Regions from separate parts of the Streptomyces sp. NPDC059853 genome, predicted to be linked through region 1. Evidence: riboswitches for the same ligand, from Rfam matches in the RefSeq annotation. Region 1 holds a riboswitch; each other region holds the start of a gene.
What was found. A riboswitch is a leader RNA that binds a small molecule or an ion and turns the genes downstream of it on or off. The one in region 1 is predicted to bind S-adenosylmethionine.
Positions count from the first base shown of each region.

Region 2: it holds a riboswitch for S-adenosylmethionine, as region 1 does, so the genes downstream of both, ACFV5N_RS07575 (peroxidase-related enzyme) here and ACFV5N_RS06385 (aminotransferase class V-fold PLP-dependent enzyme) in region 1, are expected to answer to the same signal.
Region 3: it holds a riboswitch for S-adenosylmethionine, as region 1 does, so the genes downstream of both, thrC (threonine synthase) here and ACFV5N_RS06385 (aminotransferase class V-fold PLP-dependent enzyme) in region 1, are expected to answer to the same signal.

Region 1 is NZ_JBHWJL010000035.1:4,682-9,441, reverse strand. Features, by position in the region: gene ACFV5N_RS06405 (hypothetical protein) at 1-121, opposite strand, end outside; gene ACFV5N_RS06400 (biotin transporter BioY) at 369-950, shown strand; gene ACFV5N_RS06395 (ribose-5-phosphate isomerase) at 984-1,460, shown strand; gene ACFV5N_RS06390 (Fpg/Nei family DNA glycosylase) at 1,460-2,272, shown strand; gene ACFV5N_RS06385 (aminotransferase class V-fold PLP-dependent enzyme) at 2,257-3,564, opposite strand; SAM riboswitch class IV at 3,665-3,783, opposite strand; gene ACFV5N_RS06380 (putative leader peptide) at 3,834-3,977, shown strand; gene ACFV5N_RS06375 (ABC transporter substrate-binding protein) at 4,227-4,760, shown strand, end outside.
Region 2 is NZ_JBHWJL010000044.1:14,404-19,163, reverse strand. Features, by position in the region: gene ACFV5N_RS07580 (ABC transporter substrate-binding protein) at 1-843, opposite strand, end outside; gene ACFV5N_RS07575 (peroxidase-related enzyme) at 866-2,032, opposite strand; SAM riboswitch class IV at 2,124-2,231, opposite strand; gene ACFV5N_RS07570 (NADPH-dependent FMN reductase) at 2,298-2,876, opposite strand; gene ACFV5N_RS07565 (ArsI/CadI family heavy metal resistance metalloenzyme) at 3,043-3,468, opposite strand; gene ACFV5N_RS07560 (ArsR/SmtB family transcription factor) at 3,542-3,916, shown strand; gene arsB (ACR3 family arsenite efflux transporter) at 3,913-4,760, shown strand, end outside.
Region 3 is NZ_JBHWJL010000144.1:5,366-10,125, forward strand. Features, by position in the region: gene ACFV5N_RS16555 (trehalose-6-phosphate synthase) at 1-1,296, opposite strand, end outside; gene ACFV5N_RS16560 (glucosyl-3-phosphoglycerate synthase) at 1,389-2,357, opposite strand; SAM riboswitch class I at 2,613-2,751, shown strand; gene thrC (threonine synthase) at 2,768-4,096, shown strand; gene ACFV5N_RS16570 (MoaD/ThiS family protein) at 4,093-4,371, shown strand.

The DNA.
Region 1 (4,760 bases):
TGTCGAGCTGCCAGATGTCGGGGCACAGCTCCTCGTCCTCCGAATTGCCCAGCTCCTGGGCCGTCTTGCCTAACCGCCGGGCGAACGAGGCGGTCGGGTCCGCCTCCCATGGTCGTGTCACGATTCCTCCACACAAGGTGATGGGCCTGTGGCCGGTGTCACAGGAAGCCTAGGGGCGGCGTTCTCAGGCCGACAACGGATCGCGGGGGCGCACTGAGCCGTGCCGGGGCGCCCCGGCGTGACCTTGGGCCATGTGTTGTTGGGTGTGCATAACGGGGGTGGGTTCGGGCAGTGGATTGGGCTCTTGTTTTCGGTCGGTCGGGTGGGGTCGGATGGGGGTGGGGGAAATCGTTCTTTGGAGGATGTGTATGAGCACCGCTGTACTCGCGGATCTGTTGCCCGCGCCCACGCTGTCCCGGGCCCGGGTGCGGGATGTGGCACTGGTCGTGGGAGGTGCCGCGCTGACCGGGGTGGCCGCGCAGATCGCGCTGCCGGTGCCCGGGTCGCCGGTGCCGGTGACCGGCCAGACGTTCGCCGCCCTGCTCGTCGGTGTCTCGCTCGGCCCGGCGCGCGCGCTGCTGTCCATGCTGCTGTACGCCGTGGCCGGCATGGCCGGGATGCCGTGGTTCGCGGAGGCGTCCTCCGGGTACGGCATGCCCTCCTTCGGCTACATCATCGGCATGGCCGTGGCCGCCGGTGTCGTCGGTGAGCTGGCGCGGCGCGGCGGGGACCGTACGGTGCTGCGGACGGCCGGGACCATGGTGACCGGCATGGCCGTCACCTACGCCATCGGCGTGCCCTATCTCGCCCTGGCCACCGGCATGTCGGCCGGTGAGGCGATGGCCGCCGGTCTGGTGCCGTTCCTCATCGGGGACGCCCTCAAGGCCGTGCTCGCCATGGGCGCGCTGCCCACCGCCTGGCGGCTGGCGGGCCGCCGGGGGCGCGGGTAAGGGGACCGCTGCGCGCATGTCAGACTCGTGCCCATGCGCGTCTATCTCGGCTCCGACCACGCCGGCTACGAACTGAAGAATCACCTCGTCGACTGGCTCACGGCCCACGGCCATGAGCCGGTCGACTGCGGCCCGCACACGTTCGACGCCCAGGACGACTATCCGCCGTTCTGTCTGCGCACCGCCGAGGCGGTGGCCGCCGACCCGGACGCGCTCGGTGTCGTCATCGGCGGCAGCGGCAACGGTGAGGCCATCGCCGCCAACAAGGTCGCGGGCGTACGCTGCGCCCTCGCCTGGAGCGTGGAGACGGCGAAGCTGGGGCGGCAGCACAACAACGCCAACGTGGTGAGCGTCGGCGCCCGGATGCACACCACCGACGAGGCCACCACCTTCGTGGAGGTCTTCCTGGCCACCCCGTACTCCGGCGAGGACCGGCACACCCGCCGGATCGACATGCTCAGCGCCTACGAGAGCGACGGCACGCTGCCTCCGCTGCCCGACGGCGCCTGATGCCGGAGGGGCACACCATTCACCGGCTGGCCGCCGACTACCGGGAACGGTTCGGCGGCCGGGCGGTGCGGGCCGACTCCCCGCAGGGGCGGTTCGCCGGGGGTGCCGCGCTCATCGACGGCGAAGTGCTGCGGGAGTGCGACGCCCACGGGAAGAACCTGTTCCTCGGCTTCGGCTGGCGCCGCTGGGTGCACATCCATCTCGGCCTGTACGGGAAGGTCGCCTTCGGCGACGGGCCGCCGCCCGCACCCACCGGGCAGATCCGACTGCGGCTGGCCTCCCCCGAGGGGTACGCCGAACTGCGCGGCCCCACCACCTGCGCGCTGCTCAGCCAGGACGAGAAGTCCGCCGTGCAGCGCCGGCTGGGCCCGGACCCGCTGCGCGCCGACGGCGACCCCGACCTGGTGTGGCGGCGGATCTCCGCCAGCCGCACCCCGATCGCCGAACTGCTGATGGACCAGCGGGTCATCGCGGGCGTCGGCAACGTGTACCGGGCCGAGATCCTCTTCCGGCACGGCATCGACCCCTACCGCCAGGGCCGCTCCCTCACCGAGGCCGAGTGGCGGCCGATGTGGGCTGACCTCGCCGCGCTCATGCGCGAGGGCGTGCGCAAGAACCGCATCGACACCGTGAGGCCCGAGCACACGCCCCAGGCCATGGGCCGCCCGGCGCGCGTGGACGGGCACGGGGGAGAGGTGTACGTGTACCGGCGCGCCACGCTGCCCTGCCTGGTGTGCGGGACGGCGATCCGGCGTGCCGAACTCGCCGCCCGCAACCTGTTCTGGTGCCCGGTCTGTCAGGCGGCCGGCTGACCCTCGGCGACCAGTTCGCGCACCGCGCGCACCAGCCGCTCCAGGTGCTCGGCCGGGGTGCCGACGCCGAAGCTCACCCGGATCGCCTTCAGCGGGCCCTCGCAGCCGTCCGCCGCCGCCTCGTCCGCGCCCAGCAGGGTACGGACCAGGGGGTGCGCGCAGAACAGTCCGTCGCGGACGCCGATGCCGTACCGCTCGGAGAGCGCCCGGGCGAACGCCTCGCTCGGCCAGTTGTCCACGACGAACGACAGCACCGCCACCCGGGCGGCCTGCGGGCCGAACAGCGTCAGTTCCCGGACGCCGGGGACGGTGGCCAGGCCCGCCCGCAGGCCCGACAGCAGTTCCTCCTCGCGCGCCACCAGCCGCTCGAAGCCCGCCCCGGTCAGGGCACGGCAGGCGGCGGCGATCGCACAGGCGCCGATGACGTTGGGCGAACCGGCCTCGTGCCGTGCGACGTTGTCCTGCCACTCCACCGTCACCGCGCCGCCCTCCGCGGTGACCGCGCGGCTGGCGCCGCCGCCCGCCAGGTAGGGCCGGCCGCGGCGCAGCCAGTCGGCGCGGCCGGCGAGCACCCCGGCGCCGAAGGGCGCGTACAGCTTGTGCCCGGAGAAGGCCACCCAGTCGACGCCGAGCGCGGTGATGTCCACCGGGCGGTGCGGGGCGAGCTGGGCGGCGTCCAGGACGGTGCGGGCGCCGGCCCGGCGGGCGGCGGTGGCGAGTTCGGCGACCGGCCACAGTTCGCCGGTGACGTTGGAGGCGCCGGTGACGCACAGCAGCTTCGGCCCCGGTCCGGCGTCGGCGAGGGCGTTGACGAGGGTGGCGACGGCCTGTCCCGGGGTGCGCGGGGCGGGGAGGTAGGTGACGGCGTGGCCGTGGTGGGCCCAGGGCAGCAGCGCGGCGTGGTGTTCGGTCTCGAAGACGAACACCTGGGTGCCGGTGGGCAGGGCGCCGGCCAGCAGGTTGAGCGAGTCGGTGGTGGAGCGGGTGAAGATCAGTTCGTCGTCGGGCCGGCAGCCGAGGAACGCGGCCACGGTGCGCCGGCTCTCCTCGTACAGGTCGGTGGACAGCTGCGACAGATGGCCGGCGCCGCGGTGCACGCTGCCGTAGTACGGGGCGTACGCGGCGACCTCGTCCCACACCGCGCGCAGGGCGGGGGCGCTGGCGGCGTAGTCGAGGGCCGCGTAGCCGGTCTCGCCGCCGTCCGCGAGCGGGGCGCGGACGTCGTCGCCGAGCACCGGCAGGCGACAGTCGGTGGTGGTGTTCCGGGCAGGGGTGGTCAGGGTCACGGGCATGGCGAAGCTCCGGAAAGGATGAAGAAAAGCAGGCAGGGGCAGGCTGGGTCGGGGGCGTGCGCCCTATCGCATTCGCTTGCTCATCGGAAAACTCCCTCGCGAACCGTGCTTGCCGCAGACCTCGCTGCCTACGGCCCGGTCATCACCCGGGGCACCCCGCCGACGGTTGGAGGGTTGCCGGACAGCGGGCCGGGGCCTTGATCGCTGTCACTCGTGACCTGATCGGAGACTATGCCATGCCGGCCGCCCGGTGAACACCGGCTGTCCGGATGGCGAGATCCCCGTCTCGGGGCGTGCTTGACAGTCCGCCGGGGTTGGCCGATATTTGCCGCATGCCAGCCCTGCCGCTTTTGACGTCGCGCCGACACGTGGACCTGCTCCGCGTCGCGTCGGCGTCCTGTGCCGGCTGCTGATTTCCCCTCCCTTTCCCGGCGGTGAGCGCCGGCCCTGAGCCGCGCCCGTAGCCCCGCAACCGCCGCCCGTTCCACGGGACTTCCGTGCCCCGCGCCCGGCCCGCCCCTGCCCGGGGCCGGCCGTGCCGCGGCGCGTCGCCCCGCCCGCTCTCCCCCCGTGCGCCCCGCACACCCCGTTTCCGCCCGCCGCCGCGCCGTGCCCGAACGCGCGCCGCCGGCCGGGGGATTCGTCCTGAAAGGAAGCCCTCCGTGGCCACCACGCCCACGCCACGACGGCGCAGCAGCCGTCGCATACCCCGCCCCGCCCACGCCACCGCGCTGCTCGCCGCGCTCGCCGTCACCCTCACCGCCTGCGGCACCGGCGAGAGCGGCACCGGCGGCTCCGGTGACGGCACGGGCGGCGGCGCCTCCGGCGACCCGGTGGCCGGCGGCACCCTGCGGTACGCCTTCGCCAACACCATCGACTGCGTCGACCCGCGCCAGCGCCCCCAGCTCACCTCCCGCAACGTCGGCCGCCAGCTCGGCGACCAGCTCACCGAACAGGACCCGGAGACCAAGGAGATCAAGCCCTGGCTCGCCACCTCCTGGGAGATCAGTGACGACGTCAGCCAGTTCACCTTCCATCTGCGCGAGGACGTCACCTTCTCGGACGGCGCCCCCTTCGACGCCGAGGCGGTGAAGGCCAACTTCGACGCCATCGTCGACCTCGGCGCCCGCGCCCCGCAGGCCGGCAGCTTCCTCGCCGGCTACCAGGGCGCCACCGTCCTGGACCCGCACACCGTG
Region 2 (4,760 bases), on a different contig from region 1:
GGCGGTGACCGTGTCGAACCTGTCGTCGCCGGTGGGCGCGGCCGAGGGACCGAACTCGTGCACCACGACCTGCGGGTCGCGCTCCAGCAGCGAGGCGGGGTCGACGGTGGTCTCGGCCTGCTGGTCGCCGCCGGTGTCGAGGTCGCCGTAGATGTTCTCGCCCCCGGCGGCGACGATGATCTGGTCGAAGCCGGAGCCGGGCAGGCCGGTGAGGTAGGGCTGTTCGGTCTCCCAGTACACGCGCACCGGTTCCGTACCGGCCACCCGGTCGCTGATCAGGCCGAAGATCTCGTCGTAGAAGGCGGCGACGCGCTCGGCGCCCTCCGGTTCGCCGAAGACCTCGCCGAGCAGGTCGACGGTCTCGTGGAAGACGTCGAAGTCCCAGGCGGTGGCGACGACCACGGGGATGCCGAAGGACTCCAGCTGCCGCGCGGCCTCTTGCCAGGCGCCGTTGCGCGGGATGATGAAGACGTCCGGGTCGAGTCCGGCGACCGACTCGTAGTTGATCTCCTGGAGGTCCTCGCTGACGACCTCGTCGTCGGCTATGCCGAGGTAGGGCAGCCGGGACTGGGAGACGCGGTCGTAGCCGACGACGCGGTCGCCGGCTCCGATGGCCTGGGCGAACTCGTTGCCGTAGCTGTTGAGGACGACGGCGCGTTCGGCCGGCCCGTCCAGTTCGACGGTGCGCCCGGCGTCGTCCACGACGGTCAGCGCGCCCTCGGAGGTGCCGCCGCCGGTCTCCCGCGCGCCGTCCTCGTTCACCACGGTGCCGCAGGCGCTCGCGGCGGACACGACGGTGATCGCTGCGGCGAGGGACAGGGCGCGGGCCATGCGGTGTCTCATGGTGGTTCCGTTCTCCGTGGTCTCAGTGGGAGGCGTCGGGCCAGTAGGGGTCGCCGAGGCTGAGCATCAGCCGGTTGGCCCAGGTGAAGAAGGCGGTGGCCGCGACCAGATCGGTCAGCTCGGCGTCGGTGAGGCCCACGGCGCGCAGCCGGTCCACGTGGGCGGTGGTGGCGCTCACCGGGGTGGTGGCGAGCGCGGCGGCGAACGCGATGACGGCGCTCCAGCGCTCGTCCTGCCCCTCGGCGAGCCCGGCGGTCGCCGCGGGCACCCAGTCGGCGGCGCGCGGCAGCGTGACGCCGAGCAGCCGGTCGACGTCCTGTTCGCGCTTGGACATCTGGGCGGACTTGCGGGCGTGTACGGAGGCGCAGTACACGCAGTCGGTCACCTTGCTGGTGGCGGCGGCGGCCAGTTCGCGCTCGGCGCGCGGCAGGCCCTCGCGGGTGGCGAAGATCGCGCTGTCCAGGGCGGTACGGGCCGCCAGCACCTTGGGCAGCCGGGCCAGCAGCCGGAAGTACTCGCCGTTGGTCTTGCCCCGGAAGGAGTCCTCCTGCTCGGGGGTGAGTTCGCCGACCGGGACCGGCGGCACCCAGGCGGTCCAGGAGAGCAGTTCGCGGGTGTACTCCACCGGCCGTTCCCGGCCGTTGGAGGCGGTGCGGGCGCGGCTCTTGGTCCGGCCGTGCCCGGGGGTGGTGCGGGCGGGCGGCTGGTACGGGCCGGGCTCGCGGCCCTGGAGCAGCCGCAGGCCGAGGATGGCGCGGGCCTGGAAGGCGGTGAACGCGGCGGTCTGGGAGAGGGTGACGATCGCGTCGGGGGACCAGCCGGTGCCGGTCAGCCGGGCCAGGTCCTCGCGGGTGGCGAGCGCGGGGGAGACGGTGATGAGGTCGATGTGCGCGGCGGCGGCGCGCAGCGCGGGGTCGGCGGGCAGGTCGTCGCCGTACAGCGGGTCGGCGCCGCGTTCGGTGTGGTGCTCGACGAGTTCGGGGACCCCGTGCCAGCGGGCGGCCAGTGCGGCGAGCCCCCGGCGTACCGGGGCGCTCACCGGCGCGGGCCCGTCGAACAGCGCCTCCCCGGCCTCCTGGGCGCGGCGCACCACCAGCGGTTTGCCGGCGCGGGCGGCCGCGATCCGCTCGTCCAGGGCGGCGAGCCGCCCGATGTCGTCCGGTTGCGTGGTGTCGCCGGTGGTGCTCATGGGTCCGCCTCGTCGTGCAGGGTTCGCAGGGGCGACCGCGACACGCGGCAAACGCGCCGGCTCCGTCCGGGAGGGAGCCGGGAACTCGTCAGGAGCACGCTTGCCGCATCACCGCAGCCGGGTCTTTCCCCGGGGGCACCCCACCGTGCAGGAGGGTTGCCGGCCAGCTAGCCGGGACTTCGCGCTGGCACTCTTGACCTGCGCGTCACCCTAGCCACAGCGACCACAGAGCGAAACACCTGTCCGGCATACGAGAAACGGCTGGTCAGGCCCGATAGGACCGGGCGCCGCGCCCCTCCCGGAGGGTCAGGGCCCACCACCCCAGCTGATCGAGCAGCGACCGCGCCGCCCCCGCGGCCTCCTCCTCCCCCGCGCCGCCGAAGTCGTCCCAGGGGCCGTGCCCGTGGAAGCTGACGGTGTTCCGCACGGTGGTGGCGTGCAGTTCGGCGAACACCTGCCGCAGATGCTCGGCCGCCCGCAGCCCGCCGGAGATCCCGCCGTAGGACACCAGGCCGACCGGCTTGGCGTGCCACTCGGTGAAGTGCCAGTCGATGACGTTCTTCAGCGCGCCGGGGTAGCTGTGGTTGTACTCGGGGGTCACCACGACGTAGGCGTCCGCGGCGTGCAGCCGTGGCGACAACGCGTCCAGCGCGTCCCGGGTGGCCTGTCCGGGACTCCCGGACATCGAGGTGGACAGGGCGTAGTCGGCGACATCGATCTGCCCGACGGAGAACTCCCCGTGCTGCCGCGCCTGCCCGGCGAACCAGGAGGCCACGACGGGTCCCACCCGGCCCTCCCGCACACTTCCGGTGATCACTTCGAGTCGCATGGCCTCGCTGGTCATGATGGATCGTTCCCTCCTGCCGGCCCGGCGGCCCGGCGAAAAGCGACAGTGCGACCACGCTAGAAGTTCAAGAAACCTTGAAGTCAAGGATGTTGCGCGGGGAGCGTCCGTCTCACCATCCGGACGCTCCCCTGGACGCCGGCGCTCGTCACCGCGCGCGCCGCCGCTACCGCCCGCTGGCGCAGCATGCCTCCGGCGCCGCGGCGGCGCTCCCGCCCAGCGTGTCGGCGTCCGCCTTCACGACGTACACCTCCCAGGGCTCCCGGCCGGGTCCGTGCACCCAGACCTTGTCCTGGACGGCGTAGCAGCAGGACGTGTCGTTCTCCTCGAAGGTCGCCAGACCGGACTCCTTCAGCCGCCCGGCCGCCGCCGTGACCTCCTCGGCGGACTCCACCTCCACGCCGAGATGGTCGAGGCGGGTCTCCCCGTCCGGCGCGCCCTCAAGGAGAACGAGCTTGAGCGGAGGCTCGGCGACGGCGAAGTTCGCGTACCCCTCGCGCCGCTTGGCGGGGCCGGTGCCGAACAACTGGCTGTAGAAGGCAATCGAGGCCTCCAGATCACTGACGCGCAGGGCGAGCTGAACGCGGGACATGGCGTGGCTCCCTTGTATCGACGACTGTCGATGCAAGCTTGTGTGCTGTATCGAAAACTGTCAACATAGAAGCATGTCGAATCAGAGCCCGGAGTCCCCGTCCCGGAGCGACACCTGCTGTCCCCGCCTGCTGGAGACACCACTGGATGAGGCCCAGTCCGCCGAACTGGCCCAGGTGTTCAAGGCCCTGGGCGACCCGGTCCGCGTGCGCCTGCTGTCGATGATCGCCTCACAACCCGGCGGCGAGATCTGCGTCTGCGACCTCACCCCGGCCTTCGACCTCTCCCAGCCGACCATCTCGCACCACCTGAAACTGCTGCGGCAGGCCGGGCTGATCGACTCCGAACGACGCGGCACCTGGGTCCACTACCGGCTGGTCCCCGAAACGACCGACCGCCTCGCGGTCATCCTCACCCGCCCGGCGGAACTGCCCCTGACCACCCGGTGACCGGCACTCCGCGGCTGTCCTTCACCGACCGCTACCTCACCGTCTGGATCCTCGCCGCGATGGTGGCCGGCCTCGGCCTCGGCCGCTTGGTCCCCGGCCTGGGCGACGCGCTCGCCGCGGTGACCGTGGCGGAGGTGTCCCTGCCGATCGCCCTCGGCCTGCTGGTGATGATGTACCCGGTGCTGGCCAAGGTCCGCTACGACCGCCTGCACACCGTCACCCGCGACCGGCGACTGCTCCGGACCTCCCTGGTGCTGAACTGGATCCTCGGCCCCGCGCTGATGTTCGCGCTCGCGTGGACCTTCCTGCCGGACCTGCCCGAGTACCGCACCGGCCTGATCATCGTGGGCCTCGCCCGCTGCATCGCCATGGTCATCGTCTGGAACGACCTGGCCGGCGGCCACCGCGAAGCGGCCGCCGTCCTGGTCGCGCTGAACTCGCTCTTCCAGGTGATCGCCTTCTCGGCCCTCGCCTGGTTCTACCTCTCCGCCCTGCCCGGCCTGCTGGGCCTGGAACGGACCGGCCTCGACATCTCCTTCGGCGAGATCGCCCGCAGCGTGATCATCTTCCTCGGCATCCCGCTCGCCGCCGGCTACCTCACCCGCCGCACCGGAGAACGCGCCCGGGGCCGCGCCTGGTACGAGACGACGCTCCTCCCGCGCCTCGGCCCGCTCGCCCTGTACGGACTGCTGTTCACCATCGTGATCCTCTTCGCCCTCCAGGGCGAGGCCATCACCTCCCGCCCCCACGACGTGGCCCGCATCGCCGTGCCCCTGCTGCTCTACTTCGCCCTCATGTGGACGGGCGCCATGCTGCTGGGCCGCGCCATCGGCCTGGACCATCC
Region 3 (4,760 bases), on a different contig from region 1:
GTCGCCGAGTTCGGCGGCGGCGCCCGCCTCGCGGGACAGCACCAGGGCACAGTCCCGCTCGGAGATCAGCGGGATCTCCTTGGCGACCAGGTTCATGCCGTCCCGGATCGGGTTGACCAGCGCCACGTCCGCCATCCGGTAGGCGGCGAGCGAGCGGGCGAAGTCGTCCTTGACGTGCAGCACCACCGGCGTCCAGTCGTCCTGCCCGAACTCGGCGTTGATGGCCTCGGCGACCCGGGACACCTCGGCCGTGTAGTCCCGGTAGACGGCCAGGTCCTGCCGGGAGGGGTAGGCGAACGCCACGTGCACCACCCGGCCCCGCCACTCGGGACGGTCGGTGAGCAGCCGGCGGTAGGCGAGCAGGCCGCGCACGATGTTCTTGGACAGCTCGGTGCGGTCCACCCGCACCACGGTCGCCCGCTCGCCCACCTGCTCGCGCAGGGCGGCCAGCCGCTCGTCCACATCGGGCCGGTGGGCGCGCTCGCGCAGGAACGCGCCGTCGGCGCCCAGCCCGTGCACCCCGAGCCGGGTGGTGCGGCCCTCGAACGTCACGGTGAAGGCGTCGGGGCCGCCGGGCGCGGTCTCGCGGACCTCGGCGCCCAGCAGGTCGGCGCAGCAGTCGGCGAAGGCACCCGCCCAGCGCCGGGTCAGGAACCCGGCGCGGTCGGCGCCGAGGATGCCGCGCAGCACCTGCCGGGCGACGGCGTCGGGCAGGACCCGGTAGAGGTCCGGCGGTGCCCAGGGGGTGTGGGAGAAGTGCCCGATCCGCAGATCGGGGCGGCGTTCGCGCAGCAGGGCGGGGACGAGGGAGAGGTGGTAGTCCTGGACCAGGACCTCGGCCCCCGGTTCCGCCTCGGCGGCGAGCGCGTCGGCGAAGGCGGTGTTGTACGTGGTGTAGCCGGCCCACTGGCGCTCGAACTCCGCGTCGTACACCGGCTCCAGCGGGGTCTGGTACAGCAGGTGGTGGACGAACCACAGGACGGAGTTGGCGATGCCGTTGTAGGCGGCGTCGAAGACGTCCGGGGGGATGTCCAGCATGCGCACCGGCCGGCCGTCGGTGTCGGCGGGGTCCAGGGTCGCGCCGCCGGCCCGGGAGACGGCCTCGCGGTCGCCGGGACCGAGCGCCGCGCACACCCAGGTGCCGGCGGCGTCGCCGAGGGCGGAGAGCCCGGAGACCATGCCGCCGCCGCCGCGCCGCGCGGTCAGCGTGCCGTCCTCGCCAAGCGAGTAGCTGACGGGGCCGCGGTTGGACGCGACCAGGACCGGGGGTGTCTCGGAGTCTGCTGCAACGCCCATGATCCGACCCTAGCCAGGAAGCCCCCCACACAAACGTGCCTCCGGTCACCCTCGGCGTGTCCGTGCGGGGGGGCGCCGTCCGTCCGCCCGGATCAGGCCGCCTGGCGGGCGGCGTACTCCGGGACGGTGGCCATCGGCGGCCGTTCCTCGGTGTGGATGGTGTGCGTCAGCGGCGCGAAACCGCCTTCCGCCAGGCGCTCGAACTGCATCATGCCCTGCTGCACCGGGACCGGGCCGTGGCCCGGGAGCCGGCTCTGGGCGGTGCGCATGATGGCCGCCGCCATCCGGCCCAGGGCCTGGCCGTCCTGGTGGCGGTGTTTGCGCACCCCGACGTCGACCTGGCCGACCGCGTCGAGCCCGGCGAGGTGCAGGGTGTCGATGAGCAGGCCGAGTTCGACGCCGTAGCCGACCGGGAAGGGCAGCTGTTCCAGCAGGGAGCGGCGCGCCGCGTACTCGCCGCCCAGCGGCTGGACGACGCCGGCCAGCTGCGGCCAGTGCAGGTTGAGCAGCGGGCGGGCCACCAACTCGGTGACCCGGCCGCCCTGGTGGGCTCCTGAGGGGGCGTCGCCGAGCGGGCGGTCGTACATGGCCTTGACCAGGTGCACATCGGGCTCGGTGAGCAGCGGCCCGAGGATGCCGGAGACGAAGCGGGAGTCGAACTCCCGCAGATCGGCGTCGACGAAACAGATGATCTCGCCGCTGGTGGCCATGAGGGAGCGCCACAGCACCTCCCCCTTGCCGGGGACGGTGGGCATGCGCGGGATGATCTCGTCGCGGTGGACGACCTTGGCACCGGCCGCCGCGGCGACTTCCCCGGTGCGGTCGGTGGACCCGGAGTCCACCACCATCAGCTCGTCGATCAGTGGCACGGTCTCCATCAGGTCGCGCCGGAGCGCTTCCACGATGGTGCCGACGGTCGCTTCCTCGTTCAGCGCGGGAAGCACGACACTGACGCTGCCCGCAGGGCCGGCCGACGCCTTCGCGTCCAGCAGCCGTCGCAGCGAGCGGTCAGCGGCAGTCCAGGACCGGCGGGTCAGCCACTCCTCAGCCTCTTCCAGCACGAATGTCGCTCCTGTTCGCTTCGACCACATAAGTCGGGTAGGTCAGGTAGATCACGTCAGTCGGTTCTGTCGGGCATGTCATCAATGGCCGTATCTGGCCCTCATCGGAGGTGCCCAGTTCGGGCGAGAATATGTCTGTCTCCTGTTCGTCTCGCGGATCGGACGGCCCGAGCCATTGTCCGGGGCGTCCGTTACAGTCTCGGACAGCGCAGGTGTCCTCCGCATATCGGGGACGCTGCGCAGCCAATCGAATACAGCTCATCCAGAGGGGCAGAGGGAACGGCCCGTTGAAGCCCCGGCAACCCTTCCGCCGGTCTCGTAAGGACGCGAGGCTCCCGGTGGGGAAGGTGCCAATTCCGTCCTGTGGCGAAAGCCGTCACGGGGAAGATGAGGAGAAGGGCCTCGTAGTCATGCCTGTGCTGACCTCGCACACCCCCGCGCCCGACGGCGCCCCCCGCACCTCCGCCGCCCCGGGATCCCCCGGAGCCCCCGTCGATCTCGGGCCCGCCGTGGCGCTCTCCTGCCGGGAGTGCGGTGAGCGGTTCCCGCTCAGCCCGATCTTCGCCTGTGAGGCGTGTTTCGGCCCACTCGAAATCGCGTACGATCTGCCCACCGGTGACCCCGGAGCGCTACGGAGCGCCATCGAGGCCGGGCCGCACAGCATCTGGCGCTACGCCCCGCTGCTGCCGGTGCCGGCCGATGTCGCGTCCAAGCCCAACCTGCACCCCGGCGGCACCCCGCTGGTCCGGGCCGACCGGCTGGCCGCGGCGCTCGGGCACGGCGGCGAGCTGTACGTGAAGGACGACTCCGGCAACCCCACCCACTCCTTCAAGGACCGGGTGGTCGCCAACGCGGTGGAGGCCGCCCGCGCCTTCGGCTTCACCACGCTCTCCTGTTCCTCGACCGGCAACCTGGCGGGCGCGGTCGGCGCCGCCGCCGCGCGGGCGGGCCTGCGCTCGTGTGTGTTCATCCCGCACGACCTGGAGCAGGGCAAGGTCGTGATGGCCGCCGTCTACGGCGGCGAGCTGGTGGGCATCGAGGGCACCTACGACGACGTGAACCGTTTCTGCAGCGAGCTGATCGGTGACCCGGCCGGCGAGGGCTGGGGCTTCGTCAACGTCAACCTCCGCCCCTACTACGCCGAGGGCTCCAAGACCCTGGCCTTCGAGATCGCCGAGCAATTGGGCTGGCGGCTGCCCGACCAGCTGGTGGTCCCGATCGCCTCCGGCTCCCAGCTCACCAAGATCGACAAGGGGATCAAGGAGCTGATCGCGACCGGCCTGGTCGAGGACAAGCCCTACAAGATCTTCGGTGCCCAGGCCGAGGGCTGCTCCCCGGTCAGCCGGGCCTACAAGGCCGGGCACGACGTGGTGCGCCCGGTGAAGCCGGACACCATCGCCAAGTCGCTGGCGATCGGCAACCCGGCGGACGGTCCTTACGTCCTGGACATCGCCCGCCGCACCGGCGGGGCGGTGGAGGACGTCACCGACCCGCAGATCGTGGACGCCATCAAGCTGCTGGCCCGCACCGAGGGCATCTTCGCCGAGACGGCGGGCGGGGTGACCGTGGGCGTGACCCGCAAGCTGATCGAGACCGGGCAACTCGACCCGGAGCTGACGACGGTCGTACTGAACACCGGCGACGGCCTCAAGACCCTGGACGCGGTGGCCGGGACCACCGGTCCCACCGCCATCATCCGTCCGAATCTGGACGCTTTCCGAGAGGCTGGCCTCGCATGAGCGTGACTGTCCGAATCCCGACCATCCTGCGCACCTACACCGGCGGCCAGGCGGAGGTTTCCGCCGACGGCGGTACGCTGCGCGACGTTCTCGCCGATCTGGAGAAGAACCACCAGGGGATCTCCGCCCGGGTGCTGGACGACGCGGGCAAGCTGCGCCGTTTCGTGAACGTCTACGTCAACGACGACGACGTGCGGTTCGCCGAGGGCCTGGACACTCCCACGCCGGACGGCGCCGGGATCTCCATCATCCCGGCGGTGGCGGGCGGCTGCTGAGCGCGCCACGTCTACGTTTGATCACATCTTCAACAACCGCCCCGGAGCTGCCCGCTTCGGGGCGGTTGGGCGTTTCCGGGGCGATAGAGTGGGCTCGCGCGCGTCGCCGGCCCCCGCGGCCCAGCCGATGTCAGTCGCCTATGAATTCACGACAGTTCTCGACGGAAACGCGCGGAAATTCGCTGCACCAATTGCCGGATTGGCGCGATAAGGCGCGAAGGAAATATTCGTCTTTCTTCTGCTTTGCGTAATTTGCCCGTTTGGGGGCTCCAAGAATTCTCTCCTCAATGGCCTGTTGCAGAGGGCTTCCGTCCAGATACATTCAGCGGCGGTCGACGCGTTCCGGTCTGACCCGGGTCCGCGAAGTGCGGCCTCGTGAAAGGGCCAGC